Regions from separate parts of the Yersinia hibernica genome, predicted to be linked through region 1. Evidence: predicted binding sites of a transcription regulator. Region 1 holds the regulator's gene; each other region holds the start of a gene.

Region 1 (8,159 bases):
CAGCCGGGTCAACAAGCCCCGGTAGCGCCTTCCGCCATTGCCGCAGACACCCGCACTACCGTGCGCGATGAAACGGGTGCTTGGGTTCGTGTTCCCTGCTCTACCCCACGCGCACTGGAAACGCATGAAATCCCAGGCATCATTAATGATTTCCGCCAGGCAACAGCCAATGCCCGTGAAGCGGGATTTGATTATATTGAACTGCATGCAGCCCATGGCTATTTATTGCACCAATTTATGTCGCCAGCATCGAACCAACGTAGCGACCAATACGGTGGCAGCATTGAAAACCGTACTCGTCTAACGCTGGAAGTGGTTGATGCCACGGCTGCCGAATGGGGCGCTGAGCATATTGGCATTCGAATTTCACCTTTAGGGCCATTCAATGGCCTGGATAATGGCGAAGACCAAGAAGAAGCCGCGTTATATCTGGTCGAAGAGTTAAATAAACGTCATATTGCTTATCTGCATATTTCAGAGCCAGACTGGGCTGGGGGTAAACCTTACTCAGATGCATTCCGCGATGCCGTGCGCGCCCGTTTCAACGGGGTGATTGTCGGTGCGGGTGCCTATACTGCAGAAAAGGCTGAAAACCTGATTGAAAAAGGATTTATTGATGCCGTTGCCTTTGGCCGCAGCTATATTTCCAACCCGGACCTGCTTGAACGTTTACAACAAAATGCGCCACTGAATGACCCCGACGGCGATACTTTCTATGGCGGTGGGGCTAAGGGCTACACCGACTACCCGACATTGTGATTTATCAGTAGGTTAAATCATTAAATAACAGTCAGTTAGAAGATAATTCTGACTGACTGTTTTGTTTTTGGGCAATAGAAGATGACGAGGTAGTGAGGGAAGCCATATTGCGATATGATGATGACTTAGTTTTGATTTATAATGATTTTTAAAAATTAAACTATTAATTATAAAGAGGTATTATGAAGCGCTTACTCCATACCATGATCCGCGTCGGTGACCTGCAACGTTCCATCGATTTCTACACCAAGGTATTAGGGATGCGTTTACTGCGTACCAGCGAAAATACCGAGTACAAATACTCGCTGGCATTCGTCGGTTACAGTGATGAAAGTGAAGGTTCAGTGATTGAGCTGACCTATAACTGGGGCGTTGATAGCTACGAAATGGGCACTGCATTTGGTCATCTGGCGCTAGGTGTTGATGATGTTGCCGCCACTTGTGACCAAATTCGTCATGCCGGGGGCAAAGTGACCCGCGAGGCAGGCCCGGTCAAAGGCGGTAATACTATTATTGCTTTTGTTGAAGATCCCGACGGCTACAAAATCGAGTTAATCGAAAATAAAAGCGCCGGACACGGCCTTGGAAACTGATTAACCCCAAGGCACCACAAAGGTGCCTTTTTCTCATCGCGATATCCCCCTGCATCCCGCGCCAAAATTTGACATAATACGTGCTGAATTCGCTGAAGATAAGAAACTGATGGCAGATAAAAGTGACATTAACGCCCTGAGTGGCCGTTTTCGTGGGTATTACCCAGTAGTAATTGATGTAGAAACCGCCGGCTTTAATGCTAAAACCGATGCATTATTAGAAATTGCCGCCGTCACCTTGCAAATGAACCAAGAGGGTTGGTTACTGCCAGATGAAACACTGCATTTTCATGTAGAACCGTTCGAAGGGGCCAATCTGCAACCTGAAGCACTGGCGTTTAATGGGATCGACCCCACTAACCCGTTACGTGGTGCCGTCAGTGAACATGATGCTTTACATGCTATTTTTAAAGCTGTTCGCAAAGGACTGAAAGATAAAGGCTGTAACCGCGCAATTATCGTCGCGCATAATGCCCATTTTGATCACAGTTTTGTGATGGCGGCGGCCGAGCGCGCCAACTTGAAACGCAATCCATTCCACCCGTTCGCCACTTTTGACACTGCGGCCCTCAGTGGGCTAGTTCTGGGGCAAACAGTGTTGGCAAAAGCCTGCCTGACGGCCGGTATTCCGTTTGATAGTAGCCAAGCGCATTCCGCTTTATACGACACAATGCAAACAGCAAAATTATTCTGTGAGTTAGTCAATCGTTGGAAAAAACTGGGCGGTTGGCCAGTACCTGCGGGTGAGTCAGAATAATCTAGCACCAGAAAAAATAGACATTTCACGATAAAAAAAGGTGGCCTGCTAGCCACCTTTTTGTTGGTTGCACTGACCTACCCGCACATTACTCTGCTGCCGGTTTTTCTTCTTCAGTCCGGTATTTATCCGCTGTTTCTTTCAGCAACTGTTGCAACTCACCACGCTGATACATTTCCATCAGAATGTCGCAACCGCCAACCAATTCGCCATCAACCCACAACTGAGGGAATGTTGGCCAGTTAGCGTATTTTGGCAACTCAGCACGGATATCTGGGTTTTGCAGAATATCAACATAAGCAAAGCGTTCGCCACAAGCGGATAACGCCTGTACAGCCTGAGCAGAGAAACCGCAGTTTGGCAGCTTAGGTGAACCCTTCATATAAAGCAGGATGGGGTTTTCTGCTATCTGGCGCTGAATTTTATCAATCGTCGTCATTTCTTGCTTCCTCAAGCCATTTTGTGGCTACAATACTGAGAACCTATTCATTAGGGCTATTTTATTATTGCGTCCGGCCTATTGTAGCGACTGCCACGACTGGAATAAAACGCCATCTTTTGCAGGGGCTTTACTCTGTCAGCAAATGGTTATACTGTCAGCTACAAATATGTGCATTTAGAATAACATTTTTGATCCCCACACTTCATTATTATCTTCATTGTGGGATGGCAAAAATATCGAGTGGCTAACCCGTTGACGTATGGTTGATTTAAGGCCGTTAGCCGTGTAAAAAAGCGACAATTGCGACGCCATTAACGTTTTCTCACAATATCGATTAGAATCCTGTCGCTCTCTGCTTTTTTATATCCGAAGTTTCAGCAATACTGTGACTCTTCATATTCATTTCAGGGCCAAGGTGGGTAGCGTTATTATGCGTTTAATACTTACGCTGTTTGTGCTGCTGTTTACCCAGTTATTTCTAAACCTCGCGCACGCGTCACCGCAGGCTCACGTCTCGGCTGAGCAAAAGAAAGGTCAAATCAGTCAAGCCAGCGCTGATGAGCGTAAAAAACGCAAAGCTGATAAAAATATCAAAAAAACTAAAGTTGATAACAATAAAGCCACCAGTAAAAACATCACAAATAAAACAACCGCCGCCACTGCCAGTAAAACCATAAAGAAGAAAGCACAAGCGGTCAGTAAACCCACCAATAAGAAATTAAATAGCAATAAAGCAATGGCGAATAAAGCATCTCATATTAAAACTACCGCCAATAAAAAAGCCTCCGTTAGCAAAAAAGAAAAAGTCGCTTATGGTCGCCAGCGAAATAAAGCTCAAGGTAAAGCCAATACTGAATTAGCGCTAAATAATAAAATAAAGCTCAGCCCTGCTCATAAAAAACGCTACCAACACGCCAAACAGACTGCAATGAGTAAACTGATGAAGCAAGTCGGTAAACCTTATCGCTGGGGCGGTAGCTCCCCTAATACCGGTTTTGATTGCAGCGGGCTGATTTATTATGCCTATAAAGATGTCATCAGGATAAAAATGCCACGTACCGCTAATGAAATGTATCATTTACGTGATGCAGCACCGGTGAAACGCGCTGAATTAGAAAGTGGTGATTTAGTGTTCTTCAATATTGCCAACCGTGGTGTTGCTGACCATGTTGGGGTTTATTTAGGCAACGGAAAGTTTATTCAGTCCCCACGAACCGGTGAAGAAATTCGCATTAGCATGATGGATAATGACTATTGGCAAGATCATTATGTCGGCGCTCGCCGTGTCGTAACACCGAAAACCATCCGCTAATCGCATCACCACACCCGATAGGCTTATCGGGTGCCATTCCCCATTAATCTGTGTGGTTATACCTGTTATTCCTGCCGAAAGTTGTTAAAATTAATACCCACAACAAAAATACAACAATTACGATTTTAACCGCCCCTCACCTTTCTTAGCGCTGGCTAATGATTGAATTTGAGGAGCAAACACCCTGAGCAACCCCGAAAGGAGAGCGCGATGTCTTTTGAATTACCGGCATTACCTTATGCACAAAATGCACTGGAACCGCACATTTCTGCTGAAACGCTGGAATACCATTACGGCAAGCACCACAACACCTATGTGGTCAACCTCAATAATCTGATTAAAGATACCGAATTTGCGGGTAAAACCCTGGAAGAGATAGTCAAAACCTCCAGTGGTGGCATCTTTAATAATGCGGCCCAAGTCTGGAATCACACCTTTTACTGGCACTGTTTGTCACCCAATGGGGGCGGCGAACCGACAGGCAAAATTGCCGCTGCCATTCAGCAATCTTTCGGTTCTTTCGCTGAATTTAAAGCACAATTTACTGATGCCGCAGTGAAAAACTTTGGTGCGGGCTGGACGTGGCTGGTCAAAAAAGCGGATGGCTCCCTAGCCATTGTCAGTACATCAAATGCAGCAACACCGCTGACGACCCAAGATAAGCCGCTGTTGACGGTGGATGTATGGGAACACGCTTATTATATTGATTATCGTAATGCGCGACCAAAATACCTGGAGAACTTCTGGGCTTTGGTTAACTGGTCTTTTGTTGAGCAGAATTTAGCTTAATCGCGGCGCAATAATTAAGGGCGGGTAAACCGCCCTACTTATCACCGGCATGCAGGTGAATTAATTCATTACCGCCACGAAGCTAAAGACAATAATCATTGCCAGCGCACCAACAGTGGTAATTAGCGACATCTTCAGATTGGTATCCATAAAAACTCCTCAGCCGGTTAATTTTAGTAGGGAAAAGGCACACAATGAGTGCGTCAAATCATTTTCCCACAGTTAGGGAAAAAAATCTTGTGCTCATTACGCACTTTATAACATTGATTAGCGCTTCCACTTTTCCTCCAGATCAGACAAAATTCGCAGTTCATAACTGCATACTGACTAATAACATCCAATAAATAGGCTCAGACCACCATCTGACTTCGCTCGCCAGCCCACTATCGTGTTGCTGTCTGAGCGGTATTCGAGTCATGCAGGCAAACGATTAACATAATACTTACCTGCTGTAACAGGTGAGCTTAGGAGTCATTTTTTCTATGGCAACGATTAAAGATGTGGCCAAACACGCGGGTGTGTCCACCACCACCGTTTCGCACGTTATCAATAAAACTCGTTTCGTCGCCGAAAATACCAAGGCCGCTGTGTGGGCGGCCATTAAAGAGCTGCATTATTCACCCAGCGCGGTGGCCCGTAGCTTGAAAGTCAATCACACCAAATCCATTGGCTTATTGGCGACATCCAGTGAAGCACCCTATTTTGCTGAAGTGATCGAGGCAGTTGAAAATAGCTGTTATAGCCAAGGTTACACCCTCATTTTATGTAACTCACATAATAATCTGGATAAACAAAAAGCCTATTTGGCCATGCTGGCACAAAAACGTGTCGATGGATTATTGGTGATGTGTTCTGAATATCCGGAACAATTACTGGGAATGTTGGAAGATTATCGCAATATCCCTATGGTGGTGATGGACTGGGGCACTGCTCGTGGCGATTTTACCGACTCGATTATTGATAATGCTTTCGAAGGCGGCTATTTAGCCGGTCGTTATCTTATCGAGCGCGGTCACCGCGATATTGGCGCTATTCCTGGTCAATTATCGCGTAATACCGGGGGGGGCCGCCATCAGGGCTTTTTGAAAGCCCTGGAAGAAGCCAATATTCCATTACGTGATGAGTGGGTGGTGCAAGGCGATTTTGAGCCGGAGTCTGGTTATAAGGCTATGCACCAAATTCTGACACAAAAACATCGTCCGACGGCCGTGTTCTGTGGTGGCGATATTATGGCAATGGGCGCAATATGTGCTGCGGATGAACTGGGCCTGCGAGTGCCACAAGATATTTCAGTGATCGGGTATGATAATGTGCGCAATGCCCGCTATTTCTCACCGGCGCTGACCACCATTCATCAACCCAAAGAGAGATTGGGTGAAATGGCTTTTGCCATGTTACTCGACCGTATTGTCAGTAAACGCGAAGACCCGCAAACCATTGAAGTCCATCCGAAACTGATAGAGCGCCGCTCTGTTGCTGATGGCCCCTATCGCGATTATCGCCGTTAAGCTTCCCCTGCCGGTAGCCCCACAGGTTACCGGCAGCTCATCCTGCCGCTCCCGGCGTGCCATCATTATCATCTTTTAGCCACTCATCATTTAGCGTGACACTGTCACCCAGATAATCCAGCATCCATGCTAAGGCTGGGGAATGATTATGCTGCTCCCAGGTCAAACAACACGGGCTGTCCGGCAGGGGCTCTGTCAGTGTTAATGCCGCCAATTTTCCTTGTTGAATCAATGGTGACACCATATGGGCCGGAACCATTCCGATACATAACCCTTCACACAAGCAGTCTATTCCCGTCGCCCAATCCGGTGCGACTAACCGCTGCTGATTATCCAATGTCCAGGTATCCCGTTTAGGTAAATTTCGCGCGGTATCCTCCAGGCACAAAGAGGGATAAGGCCGCAGCTGGTCATCATTAATAGGCCCGGTTAATTGGGCTAAAGGATGATTGACACTGACCACACAATGCCAGCTCAAAAAACCCATGTCACGAAACACAAACCGCCCACCCACCGGGATAGCACGTGTTGCCCCAATAGCCATATCAGCTTGCCCATCCACCAGTGCATCCCAGACGCCGTTAAACACTTCATAACGCACCCGCAATTCGATATCCGGGAAATGACGATAAAAATCCTGCACTAAACGGCGACTGCGCTGTGGTTTGACGATTTTATCAATCACAATATTTAATTGCCCGCGCCAACCATTCGCGACTTGCTGGCACTGACGGCGTGTGTCATTCATTTTTTTGATAACATCGCGGGCTTCTTTGATAAAAACTCTGCCTGCCTCCGTCAATTCTACGTCGCGATGACGCCGCGTAAATAAAGAGACCGCCAGCCACTCCTCTAATTGTCGTACAGTATAACTGACCGCGGACGGCACCCGGTGCAATTCTTGAGCGGCGGCACTGAAACTCCCGGTGCGAGCGACCGCATCCACCACATCCAATGAATATTCTGACCACATGTTTTTTTGCCTCAGCGAAACGCAATAGTGACTATCAAATTTTTTGATAGCATGTCGCAAATATTACCGTTTCACAACCGAATATCTCTGCGGCTAGAATGCCCCCCGCACTAAATTCCTAATGATAAAATGGCTAAAAGTAGTCAATCACCTGCAAAAAAATGATAAAGAGAAATAAAGAATGAAAACGTCTGCAAGTTTCATGTTCTACCTTGCCGGTTTAAGCATGTTGGGATACCTGGCGACCGATATGTATTTACCCGCCTTTGGTGCCATGCAACAAGAGTTACAAACCTCCGCCGGCTCTATCAGTGCCAGTCTCAGCATTTTTCTCGCCGGTTTTGCTATCGCCCAGCTTATCTGGGGGCCAGTCTCGGACAAATTAGGCCGTAAACCCGTGTTGTTAGCAGGGTTGGGTTTATTTGCTCTGGGTTGTCTGGGAATTTTATGGGTTGAAACGGCAACACAGTTACTGATCCTGCGCTTTATTCAGGCAATCGGAGTCTGTTCTGCCGCCGTGAGTTGGCAAGCATTAGTCGTAGACCGTTATCGCGACGGCAAGGCCAACCGGGTATTTGCGACCATTATGCCGTTGGTGGCACTATCCCCTGCGCTGGCCCCATTGCTCGGCGCATGGTTATTAAACCACTTCAGTTGGCGGTCAATTTTTGTGGTTTTATTGATAACGACATTGCTATTACTGATCCCAACCGCATTGCTGAAAGAACGGAAAAAAACCACGCCAAACCCTGCGACCCAAAGCAAAAGTGCCATGAGCTTCTGGCAATTGCTGAAATTCCCGGCGTTTAGCGGCAACGTGATGATGTTCGCGGCCTGCAGCGCAGGATTTTTCGCCTGGCTAACAGGATCACCGTTTATTTTAGGTGATATGGGCTATAGCCCGAATATTATTGGTTTGAGTTATGTCCCGCAGACATTAGCTTTCCTGTTGGGTGGATTTGGTTGCCGCAGTGCGCTGAGCCGGATTAAGGGTAATACACTGCTGCCGTGGCTACTGAGCGGTTA
Region 2 (8,159 bases), 1.4 Mb from region 1:
CGCGAGTTCGCTTCACTTTGTATCTGCCATTGTAGCACGTGTGTAGCCCTACTCGTAAGGGCCATGATGACTTGACGTCATCCCCACCTTCCTCCGGTTTATCACCGGCAGTCTCCTTTGAGTTCCCACCATTACGTGCTGGCAACAAAGGATAAGGGTTGCGCTCGTTGCGGGACTTAACCCAACATTTCACAACACGAGCTGACGACAGCCATGCAGCACCTGTCTCACAGTTCCCGAAGGCACCGAAGCATCTCTGCTAAGTTCTGTGGATGTCAAGAGTAGGTAAGGTTCTTCGCGTTGCATCGAATTAAACCACATGCTCCACCGCTTGTGCGGGCCCCCGTCAATTCATTTGAGTTTTAACCTTGCGGCCGTACTCCCCAGGCGGTCGACTTAACGCGTTAGCTCCGGAAGCCACGCCTCAAGGGCACAACCTCCAAGTCGACATCGTTTACAGCGTGGACTACCAGGGTATCTAATCCTGTTTGCTCCCCACGCTTTCGCACCTGAGCGTCAGTCTTTGTCCAGGGGGCCGCCTTCGCCACCGGTATTCCTCCAGATCTCTACGCATTTCACCGCTACACCTGGAATTCTACCCCCCTCTACAAGACTCTAGCTTGCCAGTTTCAAATGCAGTTCCCACGTTAAGCGCGGGGATTTCACATCTGACTTAACAAACCGCCTGCGTGCGCTTTACGCCCAGTAATTCCGATTAACGCTTGCACCCTCCGTATTACCGCGGCTGCTGGCACGGAGTTAGCCGGTGCTTCTTCTGCGAGTAACGTCAATCACAAAGGTTATTAACCTTTATGCCTTCCTCCTCGCTGAAAGTGCTTTACAACCCGAAGGCCTTCTTCACACACGCGGCATGGCTGCATCAGGCTTGCGCCCATTGTGCAATATTCCCCACTGCTGCCTCCCGTAGGAGTCTGGACCGTGTCTCAGTTCCAGTGTGGCTGGTCATCCTCTCAGACCAGCTAGGGATCGTCGCCTAGGTGAGCCGTTACCCCACCTACTAGCTAATCCCATCTGGGCACATCCGATGGCGTGAGGCCCGAAGGTCCCCCACTTTGGTCCGAAGACGTCATGCGGTATTAGCTACCGTTTCCAGTAGTTATCCCCCTCCATCAGGCAGTTTCCCAGACATTACTCACCCGTCCGCCGCTCGCCGGCAAAGTAGCAAGCTACTTCCCGCTGCCGCTCGACTTGCATGTGTTAGGCCTGCCGCCAGCGTTCAATCTGAGCCATGATCAAACTCTTCAATTTAAGATTTGTTTGATTTGCCATCGAAATGGCGATGCTCAAAGATTACTTTCTGCAAATATGCATTCGAACCGAAGTTCAAATGTGTACTGCTTTGGTCACTCTTCAAGACTTTGATTATTTCTGCCTGCCGAAACAGGCTTTGATATCGTCTTGCGAGTGCCCACACAGATTGTCTGATAAATTGTTAAAGAGCAGTGCGTTAGCAACCCGTGGTTGGTAACGCGAGGTGCGCATATTACGCTTTCCTCATTCAGAGTCAACTACTAATTTCGTTGAATTTCTCTGTTCTCTTTGCCGGTCACTTAACTACTTGATTCGTTGTGTGCCGTCTCGATGGATGCGCATTATAGGGAGTTCTCCGCCGCCCGCAACCGCTAATTTCAATAAAAATGACTGTTTGCTGCATTCCACAGCAAAACCCCGCCTTATACCCGGTTGTACACAAACTTATCCACAGATTAAATCTGATCTCAAAATTGACGAGCATCGCGCAATCGTTTTCGCTACAATTCCCCGCGTTGAAAAACGTAACCTCATTGGCAAAGTTGGGACGTTATCTGAATCTGTTCTTCTCTTTATAGCGCTATATAGATAGAAGAGATCCACGTAACGCTCTATTAATTGATTGTGAAGAACAACTGCGACTCCAAAGCCAAGGGATAAAACCATGCAACAACGCCGCCCAATCCGCCGCGCCCTACTCAGTGTCTCTGATAAAGCCGGGATCATCGAATTCGCCACTGCACTTTCACAACGTGGTATCGAGTTACTTTCCACGGGTGGGACTGCCCGTCTGCTGGCTGATGCTGGTTTGCCAGTCACGGAAGTTTCAGACTACACCGGTTTTCCGGAAATGATGGACGGCCGCGTTAAGACTTTGCATCCCAAAGTGCATGGCGGCATTTTAGGCCGCCGCGGTCAGGATGACGGCATCATGGCCCAACATGACATTCAGCCAATTGATATTGTGGTCGTGAACTTATATCCATTCGCTCAGACGGTAGCCCGCCCTGATTGTTCACTGGAAGATGCGGTTGAGAATATCGATATCGGTGGCCCAACCATGGTGCGCTCCGCCGCCAAGAACCATAAAGATGTTGCCATTGTGGTTAAGAGCCGTGATTATCCGGCCATTATTGCCGAGCTTGATGAGAATGACGGCTCACTGACTTATCCCACCCGTTTCGACCTGGCGATTAAAGCTTTCGAACACACCGCCGCTTATGACAGCATGATTGCCAACTACTTCGGCGCGCTGGTGCCACCTTATTATGGTGACACTGAACAACCTTCAGGCCGCTTCCCCCGCACTCTGAATCTTAACTATATTAAGAAGCAAGATATGCGCTACGGTGAAAACAGCCACCAGCATGCCGCCTTCTATATAGAAGAAGATGTGAAAGAAGCCTCCGTGGCCACTGCACAACAATTGCAGGGCAAGGCACTGTCCTATAACAACATTGCCGATACCGATGCGGCACTTGAGTGTGTAAAAGAATTTAGCGAACCCGCGTGTGTGATTGTCAAGCATGCCAACCCATGCGGCGTGGCGATTGCTGATTCCCTACTGGCGGCTTATGACAAAGCCTATAAAACGGACCCAACATCAGCTTTCGGCGGCATTATCGCCTTTAACCGTGAGCTGGATGCCGCAACCGCCAGTGCCATTATCAGCCGCCAGTTTGTTGAAGTGATTATTGCCCCCTCAGTCAGTGCTGAAGCCCTGGCGCTGCTAGCCGCCAAACAGAATGTCCGCGTGCTGACTTGTGGCCAGTGGCAAGCCCGCACTGCCGGTCTGGACTTCAAGCGCGTTAATGGCGGTTTGTTGGTGCAAGACCGCGATTTGGGTATGGTGATCGCCGCAGACCTGCGCGTGGTATCCAAACGCCAGCCCACCGAGCAAGAACTGCGCGATGCGCTGTTCTGCTGGAAAGTGGCTAAGTTCGTTAAATCCAACGCCATTGTTTATGCGCGCGACAATATGACTATCGGCATAGGCGCAGGCCAAATGAGCCGCGTGTATTCCGCTAAAATAGCGGGCATCAAAGCGGCCGACGAAGGTTTGCAGGTGGCGGGTTCCGCCATGGCCTCTGATGCTTTCTTCCCGTTCCGCGATGGTATTGATGCTGCGGCAGCCGTGGGCATCACTTGCGTCATCCAGCCGGGCGGCTCAATTCGTGATGATGAAGTTATTGCTGCCGCGGATGAACACGGTATTGCTATGATCTTCACCGACATGCGCCATTTCCGTCATTAATTAAACCGCTTAACGGAGTCATTCAAATGAATATTTTAATTATTGGTAATGGCGGGCGTGAGCATGCGCTGGGCTGGAAAGCTGCGCAGTCACCTTTAGCGGATAAAATTTATGTCGCGCCAGGTAATGCTGGTACGGCGCTGGAGCCAACCCTCGAGAATGTGGATATCGCCGCCACCGATGTCGCGGGTTTGCTGGCTTTTGCGCAGAGCCACGATATCGGCTTAACCATCGTTGGCCCAGAAGCACCGCTGGTTATCGGTGTGGTTGATGCTTTTCGCGCGGCTGGCCTGACCATCTTTGGTCCGACGCAAGCGGCAGCGCAATTAGAGGGGTCCAAGGCTTTCACCAAGGATTTCTTGGCTCGCCACCATATTCCCACCGCGTTTTACCAAAACTTTACCGAGGTAGCACCGGCTTTAGCCTATGTTCGCAAGATTGGCGCGCCAATAGTGATTAAGGCCGATGGTTTGGCTGCCGGTAAAGGCGTGATTGTCGCCATGACACTGGAAGAGGCGGAAACTGCGGTGCATGACATGTTGGCGGGCAATGCATTTGGTGATGCTGGCCATCGTATCGTGGTGGAAGAGTTCTTAGAGGGTGAAGAAGCCAGTTTTATTGTCATGGTTGACGGCAAAAACGTGTTGCCGATGGCCACCAGCCAAGACCATAAACGTGTTGGTGATGGTGATAGCGGCCCGAATACTGGCGGCATGGGGGCTTATTCCCCGGCACCAGTGGTGACTGATGAAGTTCATCAGCGCGTCATGGACCAGGTCATCTGGCCAACCGTGCGCGGTATGGCGGCGGAAGGCAATGTGTATACCGGCTTCCTCTATGCCGGCTTGATGATTTCTGCTGATGGGCAACCCAAAGTCATTGAATTCAACTGCCGCTTTGGTGATCCAGAAACTCAACCCATCATGCTGCGGATGCGTTCAGACTTGGTTGAGCTCTGTCTCGCCGGGGCACAGGGCAAGTTGAATGAGAAAACCTCCGAGTGGGATGAACGCCCGTCACTGGGTGTGGTGCTGGCCGCCGGTGGTTATCCGGCTGATTATCGCCAAGGTGATGTTATTCATGGCTTACCCCAGCAAGAAGTGACTGACGGGAAAGTATTCCACGCCGGCACCAAGCTGGATGACCAGCATAATGTTGTCACTAGCGGGGGGCGCGTATTGTGTGTCACGGCACTCGGTGCCACTGTCGCTCAAGCACAGCAACATGCCTATCAACTTGCTGAGAGTATTCAGTGGGATGGCGCTTTCTGCCGTAAAGATATTGGCTATCGGGCGATTGCGCGCGGAAAATAACTCGCGCTAGAGATAAAAACTATCACTTTCAAAGGGTACAGTGCGCTGTGCCCTTTATATTGATATTACAAACTGCCCGCGCTAGGTTCCCAGCGGCAAAAGTCCTGATTAGCCACCAATAATAATTGCTGACCTTCCGGTGAATCCAACCACGCGACCCCTAAAGCTTCTGCACTGTTTGCGCCGCGTTTGCTTAACCATGCTTGCGCATTATCATCCAGACTCAGGCGTAACGTTTTCCCAGCACAGGTCGTCACTATGCCGTCCTGCCAACGCCCCTGAATTAAGCTGATTTTGCCAGCACGCAGTGCGCTGCTCAACTCGAGAATTCGCTTGGCTTCCAATTGATAAACCGCAATATTATCCGCAGAGAGTTGCTCGCGCCGTGTTGCCAACTGGCGTTGCATAAAACTCACCTGCCCTTGCTCATCAAAACGTAATTCAACACTTTGTGGCGCCAAGCCCAAGTCATTGCGCCGGATTTCCCGTAACACACCATTTTGATATTCGTAGAAAGTCACGCGGGTGTTATCCCCAGAATAGGGGCTGTAGACACTCATCAGCACTTGTGGTTGCTGCTGTGCATTATCCTGACGCCACAAGCGAACCACGCCGCTATCTGCGATATAGCCGCTGGCACTGAATTGGGGAGGGCTGGAATGATTGCTACAGGCGCTGAGACCTAAGGCTAAACCGAGGGACATCAGCACCCGCCGCATAAACAAAAGGGGCTTTGCCACCCCCCTGTCTATTATTTTCACTGACACACTATTATTTAACAGAGTCTTTCAGTGCTTTACCAGAAACAAACGCTGGCACATTAGCTGCAGCAATTTTGATTTCTTTACCGGTTTGTGGGTTGCGGCCAGTGCGCTCATTACGATGGTTTACTTTGAAAGTACCGAAACCAACCAATTGTACTGGATCACCGTCTTTCAGAGATTCGGTAATTGCCGCCAGTGTGGACTCCAGAGCAGCTTTTGCTTGTGCTTTAGAAAGGTCCGCTTTGTCCGCAATTACGTCAATCAGTTGAGTCTTATTCATAAGTTATCCTTACAGTGTGTTTATCGTTTGCAAAGCATCAAGTGCGACGGATATGCCGATTGACAGCACTCTCCTGCATACACGCACCGATAGCCACTTTTTTTCGCCCCCCAAATGTAGAACAGACAGGGGGCAGATGTGAAGCCTTAAGACGTGACAAATCAGGCGTTAAATCACGTTTTCTTGCCTTATTGCGTTAAATTTATGCCAATGTTACTTACAGCCGCTTCCCGTAGGTCAGATCGTAACCCTTTAATCAGATCAAGGTCGCGCTCTTCGCAGTCTGCTAACAAGCGGAAAATCTCCCATTGGATATCCCACTCTTCTTCAATTGCGGGCAAGATTTTCAGCTCTTCATCGGTCATTTCTTTACCGGCTAATGTCATTTCTAACATCGCAACAGTGCGGATTGACGTCTCACTGATAGCAATGGCGTGTTCTAATGTTTCACCACTCAAACGCGAATGAATAGCTTCACTCAATGCAATACACGCATCAATAGCCGGATATACGCCGTAGATAGCATAGTCATCAGCGGAGGGAATTGCCTCTTCCAATTTCTCTAACTGGCTATCAAAATTGACCTTAGCGTCTTTGACCACCAATGTTTCCCAGATAAGATCCAGAATACGTCGGTAAACGGCCGGGTCACCGAACTCGGTCTCCAGACAAAATTGCTGATAGTTGGGATACATCCGCTCGCACAGGCAGGCCATGAAAGTCAGGTGTTGCCAACTCTCCAGCTTTTCGAGACGTAGATGAATCGGATTACGTATCATGATGAGTTCTCATTATTCATTATCTGCGCGGCAGTGTACCCGAAATTAAATCATATCCCTATGTTTGCCAAGAAAATCAGGATTTTTCCATATCCAACGCTGAAATTGCGGGCGGTTTGATGCGATAGCATCCGCCCAACGAGTGGGTTCCGGCAAGCGATAACCCGCCATACAGTGCTGAACCCACGCCAATGCACTGCCAACACTCACTCGGTGACCGGGTGAAATGAACAGCGGGTTACAACGCGCTTTACTGCGCCATACCCACCCAAGCTGTTCGTCCGCATCAACTAATGGCTGTAATGCGCCATTCTCGTGGCCTAATGGCTCAAAGTGCCCGCATAGGCGGCTTTTGGCAACACCAATGGTCGGGACATCAACCAGCAAGCCAAAATGGCTGGCAACCCCTAAACGGCGGGGATGTGCAATGCCCTGTCCATCGACAAAAACCAAATCAGGCCGCTGCTGTAGCTGCTGCCAGGCGGCTAATAATGCAGGATATTCACGAAAAGAAAGTAAACCGGGGATATACGGCAATGCAGTTGCGACTCGAGCAACCTGATACTCCACTAGCTCAAGCGAAGGGTAACGTAAGATAGCGATAGCAGCCCGGGTGACCTCCCCTTGCTGCTCAAAACCTACATCCGCCCCCGCAATAAAGCGCACGGAGCTGCTAGCAATATCATCTTGAAGACGCACTTCAGATGCCCGTTGCCGCTGTTCTGCCCGTAGCGCTTGCGTATCAATCATCAGTCTAGTTGCTCGCTAACTTATTGATGATACGGTTTGGATAAATGATGCACCGCATTAACAAAAGCCCCCGCATGCTCTGGTGGAACATCCTGATGAATGCCGTGGCCCAGATTAAAGACATGCCCCTCACCCTGACCGAAACTGGCCAGAATCGTGCCGACTTCCTGTTCAATCCGCGCCGGTGGTGCATAAAGGATGGAGGGGTCCATATTACCTTGCAGAGCAACTTTAGCGCCCACACGATGGCGTGCATCAGCAATATCCGTAGTCCAATCCAGCCCCAAAGCATCACAGCCGGTCGCCGCCATCGCCTCCAGCCATTGCCCACCACCTTTGGTGAACAAAGTCACTGGCACCCGCCGCCCGTCATTTTCACGGATCAGGCCGTCGACGATTTTATGCATGTAATTCAAGGAGAATTCGAGATAATCACGACCAGTCAGAACGCCGCCCCAAGTATCAAAGATCATCACGGATTGCGCACCCGCTTTAATTTGAGCATTGAGATACAAAATCACACTGTCGGCCAGTTTATCCAGCAACAGATGCAAAGTTTGTGGCTCGGCATACATCATTTTCTTCAGTTTAGTGAAGGCCTTGCTACTACCGCCCTCGACCATATAGGTCGCCAGTGTCCACGGGCTGCCGGAGAAACCGATTAATGGCACCGCTCCTGCCAATTCACGGCGAATGGTTCTTACCGCATTCATAACATAACCCAATTCTTGTTCAGGATCGGGAATC
Region 3 (8,159 bases), 1.1 Mb from region 1:
GGTTTTCGCCTTACGATTTATCAACTGGCTATTTAATCGTTAATTAATCGTTATTATACGCCTGACAGCACGCCCCGCTTCTGACAAAATAGCTAGATTCCCGCTTTTTTAATTGATGGACCCTTCCACTGATGTCAGCGAAAATTATAGATGGTAAAACGATTGCGCAGCAGGTACGAAACGAAGTTGCTGCGTTGGTACAGAAACGTTTAGCCGCGGGTAAACGCGCCCCCGGCCTTGCTGTTGTGTTGGTCGGTGAAAATCCAGCTTCACAAATTTATGTCGCCAGTAAACGTAAGGCATGCGAAGAAGTGGGTTTCGTTTCCCGCTCTTATGACTTGCCGATGGCGACCACTGAAGCAGAGTTATTAGCATTGATTGATTCACTGAATAACGATAGTGAAATAGATGGAATTCTGGTGCAATTGCCACTGCCTGCCGGAATTGACAATGTCAAAGTTCTGGAGCGCATCCATCCGGATAAAGACGTCGATGGCTTCCACCCATACAACGTTGGCCGCCTGTGCCAGCGCGCCCCTAAACTGCGCCCTTGCACGCCACGCGGCATCGTTACACTGCTGGAGCGCTATGAAATCCCAACTTACGGCCTAAATGCTGTCGTGGTGGGGGCATCGAATATTGTGGGTCGGCCGATGAGCCTTGAGCTGTTATTGGCCGGTTGTACCACTACCGTCACCCATCGTTTTACTAAAAATCTGCGCCAGCATGTCGAAAATGCGGATTTACTGGTCGTTGCCGTAGGCAAACCCGGCTTTATTCCCGGTGAATGGATTAAGCCAGGCGCTATCGTGATTGATGTGGGCATTAACCGCCTGGAAAGTGGTAAAGTAGTCGGTGATGTAGAATTTGATGCCGCCGCCCAGCGTGCGGGTTGGATTACGCCGGTTCCCGGTGGCGTTGGGCCGATGACCGTTGCGACATTGATACAAAATACCTTGCAAGCCTGCGAGGAATATCACGATATCAACGAAAATAGAGTGAAAGGACAGTAATGGACATTTTTCATTTAGAAAAACACCCGCACGTCGAGTTGTGTGACTTATTAAAGTTGCAGGGCTGGAATGACAGCGGTGCCTCAGCAAAAGCCGCCATCGCTGATGGGCAGGTAAAAGTCGACGGGAATGTAGAAACACGTAAGCGCTGCAAAATCCTGGCTGACCAAGTTGTTGAGTTTCAAGGTATGAAGGTGCAGGTTAAAGCCTGAAGTCTATCTCCCCAGCTGGCAGCATAAAGTATGGGCAAAAAAATTGCGGTCACTGGTCAATGCCAGCACCGCAATTTTTTTCGATTCTATCCGCCAGATGTGCGTGTCCAGCGGGGGCAACAATGCTTATTTACGGCGCCATGTCGTCCCTTGCGGGCCATCCTCCAGCACAATACCCAGCTCATTCAATTGATCACGAGCCGAATCTGCCAGCGCCCAATCTTTACTGCTACGGGCATCATTGCGCTGTTTAATCAGAGCTTCAATTTTTGCCACTTCGTCATCGTCAGTGTGCGCACCACTTTGTAAAAACAGCTCCGGGCTCTGCTCCAATAAGCCCAGCACATGAGCCAATCGCCGCAACTCTGCCGCCAAACCATTCGCCGCAGCGATATCTTCAGTTTTTAAGCGGTTCACTTCACGGGCGATATCAAACAGCACAGAATAGGCTTCGGGGGTATTGAAATCATCATCCATTGCCGCCCGGAAACGCGTTTCAAACTCCGCACCACCTGCAGGGGTTGCATTCGCATCCGTGCCGCGTAATGCCGTGTATAAACGTTCTAATGAAGCACGCGCTTGCTTGAGGTTTTCTTCGCTGTAGTTCAACTGGCTGCGATAGTGGCCGGACATCAAGAAATAGCGCACAGTTTCAGCATCGTAATATGCCAATACATCGCGAATAGTGAAGAAGTTATTCAGTGATTTCGACATTTTTTCTTTGTCAATCATCACCATACCAGAGTGCATCCAGTAATTTACATAGGGGCCATCATGGGCGCAGGTTGACTGCGCGATTTCATTTTCATGGTGGGGGAACATCAAATCAGAGCCACCGCCGTGAATATCAAAATGCGCTCCTAACTGCTTACTATTCATTGCGGAACATTCAATATGCCAGCCTGGGCGGCCTGGCCCCCAAGGTGATTCCCAGCTAGGTTCACCGGGCTTGGACATTTTCCACAACACAAAATCCATTGGATTGCGTTTAACATCAGCGACTTCAACGCGAGCTCCCGCCTGCAACTGATCCAAATCCTGCCGCGACAACAGGCCGTAATCCGGGTCACTTTCAACGGAGAACATAACATCGCCATTAGAGGCCACATAAGCATGGTTGCGGGCGATAAGTCTTTCTGTTAGTTCAATAATTTCCGGGATGTGATGGGTGGCGCGCGGCTCTAAATCTGGACGTTCCAAATTCAGTGCATCAAAATCTTTGTGCATTTCAGCCAACATCCGCGTGGTCAACTGCTCACAAGTTTCATTGTTTTCAATTGCGCGTTTGATGATTTTATCATCAACATCAGTGACGTTACGGACATACGTCAGTGAGTAACCTAAATAGCGCAAATAACGCGCAACGACGTCGAAAGCGACAAAAGTACGCCCATGCCCAATGTGACACAGGTCATAAATAGTGATCCCGCATACATACATACCTATTTTACCGGCATGAATAGGCTTGAATTCCTCTTTTTGGCGACTCAGTGTATTAAAAATCTTTAGCATCGGGACATTCCGTGGTTTTTTGTTTTTGCAGTACGCATGGTTAAATAGGATATCATCAGATGATGCGGTAAATCAGCCCCGATACTGCACTTTTTCGCCTATAAAGGCGGCGTTTCGAGTGCTGACTCAATCTCGCAGATATGATATAAGAGCCGTCTAAAGAGTTACGACTCATTTGTGAATACACTTATTACACTAGCAGGAATATTATTATGGTCACTTTTCATACTAATCACGGCGATATCGTCATCAAGACCTTCGCGGATAAAGCGCCAGTTACCGTTGAAAACTTCCTGAACTACTGCCGTAAAGGTTTCTATGATAACACTATCTTCCACCGTGTTATCGATGGTTTCATGATCCAAGGTGGCGGTTTTGAACCGGGCATGAACCAAAAAACAACTGACGCCCCGATTAAAAACGAAGCCAACAACGGCCTGAAAAACACCCGTGGCACCTTGGCAATGGCGCGTACTAATGATCCACACTCTGCCACTGCTCAGTTCTTTATTAACGTTGCTGACAACGACTTCCTGAACTTCCGCTCAGAACGCCCAGATGGTTGGGGTTACTGTGTATTTGCTGAAGTCACCGAAGGCTTGGACGTGGTTGATAAAATCAAAAACGTTTCTACCGGTCGTAGCGGCATGCATCAAGATGTACCTAAAGAGGATGTCATCATTAAAAGCGTGACTGTCAGCGAGTAATGACAGCTTGATGAGCACACTTTTTATTGCTGATTTGCATCTTAGCATTCAGGAACCGGCAATCACTGCCGGTTTCCTGCATTTTATCCAACGTGATGCTATTCATGCTGATGCGTTATATATCCTGGGCGATTTATTCGAGTCCTGGATTGGCGATGATGACCCCGAGCCACTGTATCGGCAAGTCGCTGCGGCATTAAAATCCCTGCAACAACAGGGTGTGCCCTGCTATTTCATTCACGGCAACCGCGACTTTCTGCTCGGTAAACGCTTTGCAATTGAAAGCGGCATGACCTTGCTGCCGGAAGAGAAAGTAGTCGAGTTATATGGCCGTAAAATAGTTATTTTACATGGCGATACCCTATGTACTGATGATGCTGACTATCAGCATTTTCGCCGCCGGGTACACAACCCAATTATCCAAAAATTATTTCTGTGGCTACCGCTGCGCTTTCGCTTGCGCATTGCCGCTTATATGCGCAATCAAAGCCAGCAAAATAATAGCGGTAAATCGCAGCTGATTATGGATGTCAATCCGCAAGCTGTGATTGATACTTTCGAGCGCAATCATGTTAATTGGATGATTCACGGGCATACCCATCGCCCTGCGGTGCATAATGTAAAATTAGCCGAAGCAACAGCGCACCGGGTTGTTTTAGGCGCTTGGCATGTCGAGGGTTCAATGGTCAAAGTCACTCAAGAGCATGTCGAGCTGATTAAATTCCCGTTTGAATCAACTTGCAGCCAATAATTACCCCACTCTTTTTCATTATCTTCATACAAAAAAACCAATAAAACCCACCAAAAGCCGCGACGCAACCGTTTTCCTCGCCTTTAGCTCATGATATGCTCTACGCCCTCTTCGCCAGTGACAATTCATATAAAGTTGTTCTGGCCGACGCTTGCGCAATCACAGGAGCTTTACACCCATGGGAGCCAACCTCGATTCGGCTTATGCAGCCGGGGTTAAAATCGCTATCGTAATGGGGTCCAAGAGTGACTGGGCCACCATGCAATTCGCCGCCGACGTGCTCACCACGCTCAATGTTCCGTTCCATGTCGAAGTCGTTTCTGCTCACCGCACCCCGGACAAACTGTTCAGTTTTGCCGAGCAAGCCGATACCAATGGCTTGCAGGTCATTATTGCCGGCGCGGGCGGTGCTGCTCACCTGCCGGGCATGCTGGCGGCCAAAACGCTGGTGCCGGTCTTGGGTGTACCGGTGCAAAGTGCGGCCTTAAGTGGTGTCGACAGCCTGTATTCCATCGTGCAGATGCCGCGCGGAATCCCGGTGGGAACACTGGCAATCGGTAAAGCCGGTGCGGCAAATGCCGCCTTACTGGCCGCCCAAATACTGGCGCTGCATGATACTGAATTGGCCGCACGTCTAGCGGATTGGCGTAAAAATCAAACGGATGAAGTGCTGGATAATCCTGATCCGAGGGATGAAGCATGAAGCCAGTTTGCGTATTAGGCAACGGTCAGTTGGGCCGCATGCTGCGCCAGGCCGGTGAGCCGTTGGGTATTGCTGTTTATCCGGTAGGGTTAGATGCCGAACCTGAAGCCGTGCCCTATCAGCACAGCGTGATTACCGCCGAGATTGAGCGCTGGCCAGAAACCGCCTTAACGCGCGAGCTCGCCACCCATACCGCGTTCGTTAACCGCGATATTTTCCCGCGTCTGGCTGACCGCCTGACTCAAAAACAGTTACTCGATAGCCTGAATTTGGCCACCGCGCCCTGGCAATTACTGGCCAGCGCCAGTGAATGGCCGCAAATTTTCACCACACTAGGTGAATGGGCGATTGTGAAACGCCGAGTGGGGGGGTATGACGGCCGTGGTCAGTGGCGTTTACGCGCCGGTGAACAAGCGAGTTTGCCAGCAGATGCTTATGGCGCCTGTATTGTCGAGCAGGGCATTAACTTTTCCGGCGAAGTTTCATTGGTCGGCGCTCGCAGTTATCAAGGTAAATCAGTGTTTTACCCACTCACTCATAATCTGCATGAAGATGGCATTCTGCGCATGAGTGTGGCGCGGCCTCAGCCAGATAGCCGCTTGCCCGCTAATCGATTACAGCAGCAAGCTGAAAAAATGCTATCAGCCATTATGGATGAGCTGAATTATGTTGGTGTGATGGCGATGGAGTGTTTTATCGTCGGCGACAATTTGCTTATCAATGAGTTGGCCCCCCGGGTGCATAACAGTGGTCACTGGACCCAAAATGGGGCGTCCATCAGCCAGTTTGAGCTGCATTTGCGCGCTATTTTGGATTTACCACTGCCGACACCGGTGGTGAATACTCCATCGGTGATGGTCAATCTGATTGGTACGCCGCTGAATACCGCATGGCTGTCCCTGCCCTTGGTGCACCTGCATTGGTACGAAAAAGAGGTGCGTGAGGGGCGCAAAGTGGGCCATTTGAATTTAAATGACCCCGATGGCGCAGCATTAAGCACGGCATTGGCCGCATTAGCCCCGTTGCTACCCGCAGAATATCAAAACGCCCTGCATTGGGCGCAAGAGAAGCTGTAATTGATACGCGGGCCGCTGATTCCGCCCGCGTTACCGCTCTAATCGGTGTAATGACGGAACAAAGCCCGCCCCCGCAGCAATCTGGCCCCTAGCCAGCCACCGCACAGTGACAACAACAGCGCGGCCGCCAGTGGCAACAGCCACCACATTACCCAGTTAAGCTGCCATGGGAAATCAAATACTAAGCGCTGTAATGCCCAAAGGGCGGCTTCTGCACCCATGGCAGCAGCCAGCCCCGCCACCAACCCCAAGAGGGCAAACTCCCACCACAATGTGCCGCGCAGTAAGCGTTTACTTGCTCCTAGAGTGCGATAAACCACCAACTCCTGCCGGCGCTGGCGCATACCTACCTGTATCTGGGCCAATAACAGTAACGTGCCACAGATAATCACCAATACCACCATGACTTCCAGTGCCCGGCTAACCTGCTGTAATACCTGCCCGACCTGTTTTAGCATCGCGCCGATATCCAGCAAACTGAGGGTTGGGAACTGGCGGTTTAATTGCGTCAAAACCGCGCCATCCCCCTGATAGCGGAAACTGGTCAGCCAGGTTTGTGGCTGGCCATCCAGCGCACCCGGCGGGAAAATAAAGTAAAAATTAGGGCGCAAACTTTCCCAATCGACCTGGCGAACACTGCTCACGGTGGCACCAAATGACTGAGTATCGCCACTGAATGTCAGTTTATCGCCGACTTTAATCCCCAGCCGGTCAGCAATTCCCTGCTCGATGGACACTTCATCTGCTTTGGGCGGCCATTGGCCTGCGGTGAGAATGTTATGAGCTGGCAAATCTTGCTGCCAGGTCAGATTCAGCTCCCGATTAACCGCTTCACCACCGGGGGCATCCTCGGCAATCCGCTCGGTCGCCAGTTGCTGATTAATTTCAGACAAGCGAACCCGGACGATAGGATAAAAAGTCGATGGGATTATCTGATGTTGGGTCAGGAACTCCGTGACTTGCGGCACCTGCTGCGGCGTCATATTCAATAAGAAATAATTCGGGCTATCGGCGGGCAACTGTTGTTGCCAGCGATCCAGTAAATCTCCGCGCAATACCAATAATAAGGCTAACAGCATGAATGACAATGAGAATGCCGCCAGTTGAGTCAATGTCATCCATGGTTGGCGCAATAACCGGTTGATAGCCAGGCGCAATGATAAGCGGGTAAATGTCAGGCGGCGTAATAGCAATAATCCGCCCCAGCCAATCACACCTAACAGCAACGCCAAGACCAGCATGCCGCCGAGGATCGCCCATAACAGCGAATTCCCGCCCATCAGTAAGGCCAGCAGCCCCACGACGATGATAATCATCACCGGAATAAAATAGCGCAGCGGCCAAACATTGGCGCTGACATCACGGCGCAATACCCGCAGGGGTTGCGTCGCCAGCAATTGCCGATAGGGGCGAATTCCCACCAGCAACGAAATTAATATCAGCGATCCCATTGACCATATCCATGGCCATAAACCCGCAGCCGGTAAAGCTGCCGGCAATACCGGGGACAACAAGCGGATTAAGATTTTCTCGAACAATAGCCCAATGACGCTGCCACACAGGCCCGCCAGCACCAAAACAGAGAGCCATTGGCCGATGATCAACCGCCGTAAAGCACTGCGCCCGGCCCCCAATGTTTTCAGCACCGCCACTAAATCATAGCGGCTGCGGCAATAATGCCCCATCGCCACGGCAACCGCGGCAATTGATAGCAATAAGGTCAATAACGCCGATAGCAACAAGAATTGCTGCGCACGTTGTAGCGATTTCCCCAGCGCGCCGCCGGATTCTTGCAGGCCATACCAGCGCTGGTCTGGCTTCAATTGCGGGGCCAGCCAATCACTAAATTGAGTGATAGCTTCCGGCGAGCCTGCAAACATATAGCGGTAGCTCAAGCGGCTACCCGGCTGGATTGCACCGGTTTTTTCGACATCCGCCAGGTTGATTAAAACACGCGGCGCAGTCTGGAATGGGTTAAAACCGGAATCAGGCTCTTGAAGCACTTCACCAATGATTTTCAGTGAAGTATCACCGACTTCCAAGCTATCGCCGACATTAACCCCAAGCAGCGCCAGCAATCGCGGGGCCACCAGCGCAGTTCCCGGTTCCAGTTTGGCCTCGGCCGGTAAGGTTTCCAGCTTGCCATACAGCGGATAAGCTAAGTCCGTGGCTTTCACATCGGCCA

What was found. The regulator PurR, encoded in region 1, represses purine synthesis genes. The targets are predictions, from matches to a motif close to CANGCAAACGTTTGCNTG.
Positions count from the first base shown of each region.
Region 2: a site for PurR is predicted at 1,757-1,774, ahead of purH (bifunctional phosphoribosylaminoimidazolecarboxamide formyltransferase/IMP cyclohydrolase). Genes of this name have one in related genera too.
Region 3: a site for PurR is predicted at 4,257-4,274, ahead of purE (5-(carboxyamino)imidazole ribonucleotide mutase). Genes of this name have one in related genera too.

Region 1 is NZ_CP032487.1:1,695,184-1,703,342, reverse strand. It holds gene nemA (alkene reductase) at 1-759, shown strand, start outside; gene gloA (lactoylglutathione lyase) at 942-1,352, shown strand; gene rnt (ribonuclease T) at 1,462-2,109, shown strand; gene D5F51_RS08040 (Grx4 family monothiol glutaredoxin) at 2,198-2,548, opposite strand; gene D5F51_RS08035 (C40 family peptidase) at 2,982-3,863, shown strand; gene sodB (superoxide dismutase [Fe]) at 4,074-4,652, shown strand; gene cydH (cytochrome bd-I oxidase subunit CydH) at 4,713-4,802, opposite strand; gene purR (HTH-type transcriptional repressor PurR) at 5,135-6,160, shown strand; gene punR (DNA-binding transcriptional activator PunR) at 6,198-7,133, opposite strand; gene punC (purine nucleoside transporter PunC) at 7,315-8,159, shown strand, end outside.
Region 2 is NZ_CP032487.1:340,505-348,663, reverse strand. It holds rRNA gene D5F51_RS01645 (16S ribosomal RNA) at 1-1,269, opposite strand, end outside; gene purH (bifunctional phosphoribosylaminoimidazolecarboxamide formyltransferase/IMP cyclohydrolase) at 1,937-3,526, shown strand; gene purD (phosphoribosylamine--glycine ligase) at 3,553-4,839, shown strand; gene D5F51_RS01620 (DUF1481 domain-containing protein) at 4,905-5,558, opposite strand; gene hupA (nucleoid-associated protein HU-alpha) at 5,611-5,883, opposite strand; gene D5F51_RS01610 (YjaG family protein) at 6,072-6,662, opposite strand; gene nfi (deoxyribonuclease V) at 6,708-7,412, opposite strand; gene hemE (uroporphyrinogen decarboxylase) at 7,433-8,159, opposite strand, start outside.
Region 3 is NZ_CP032487.1:2,810,368-2,818,526, forward strand. It holds gene folD (bifunctional methylenetetrahydrofolate dehydrogenase/methenyltetrahydrofolate cyclohydrolase FolD) at 132-1,013, shown strand; gene ybcJ (ribosome-associated protein YbcJ) at 1,013-1,225, shown strand; gene cysS (cysteine--tRNA ligase) at 1,352-2,737, opposite strand; gene ppiB (peptidylprolyl isomerase B) at 2,950-3,444, shown strand; gene D5F51_RS13365 (UDP-2,3-diacylglucosamine diphosphatase) at 3,455-4,195, shown strand; gene purE (5-(carboxyamino)imidazole ribonucleotide mutase) at 4,374-4,898, shown strand; gene purK (5-(carboxyamino)imidazole ribonucleotide synthase) at 4,895-5,974, shown strand; gene ybbP (putative ABC transporter permease subunit YbbP) at 6,013-8,159, opposite strand, start outside.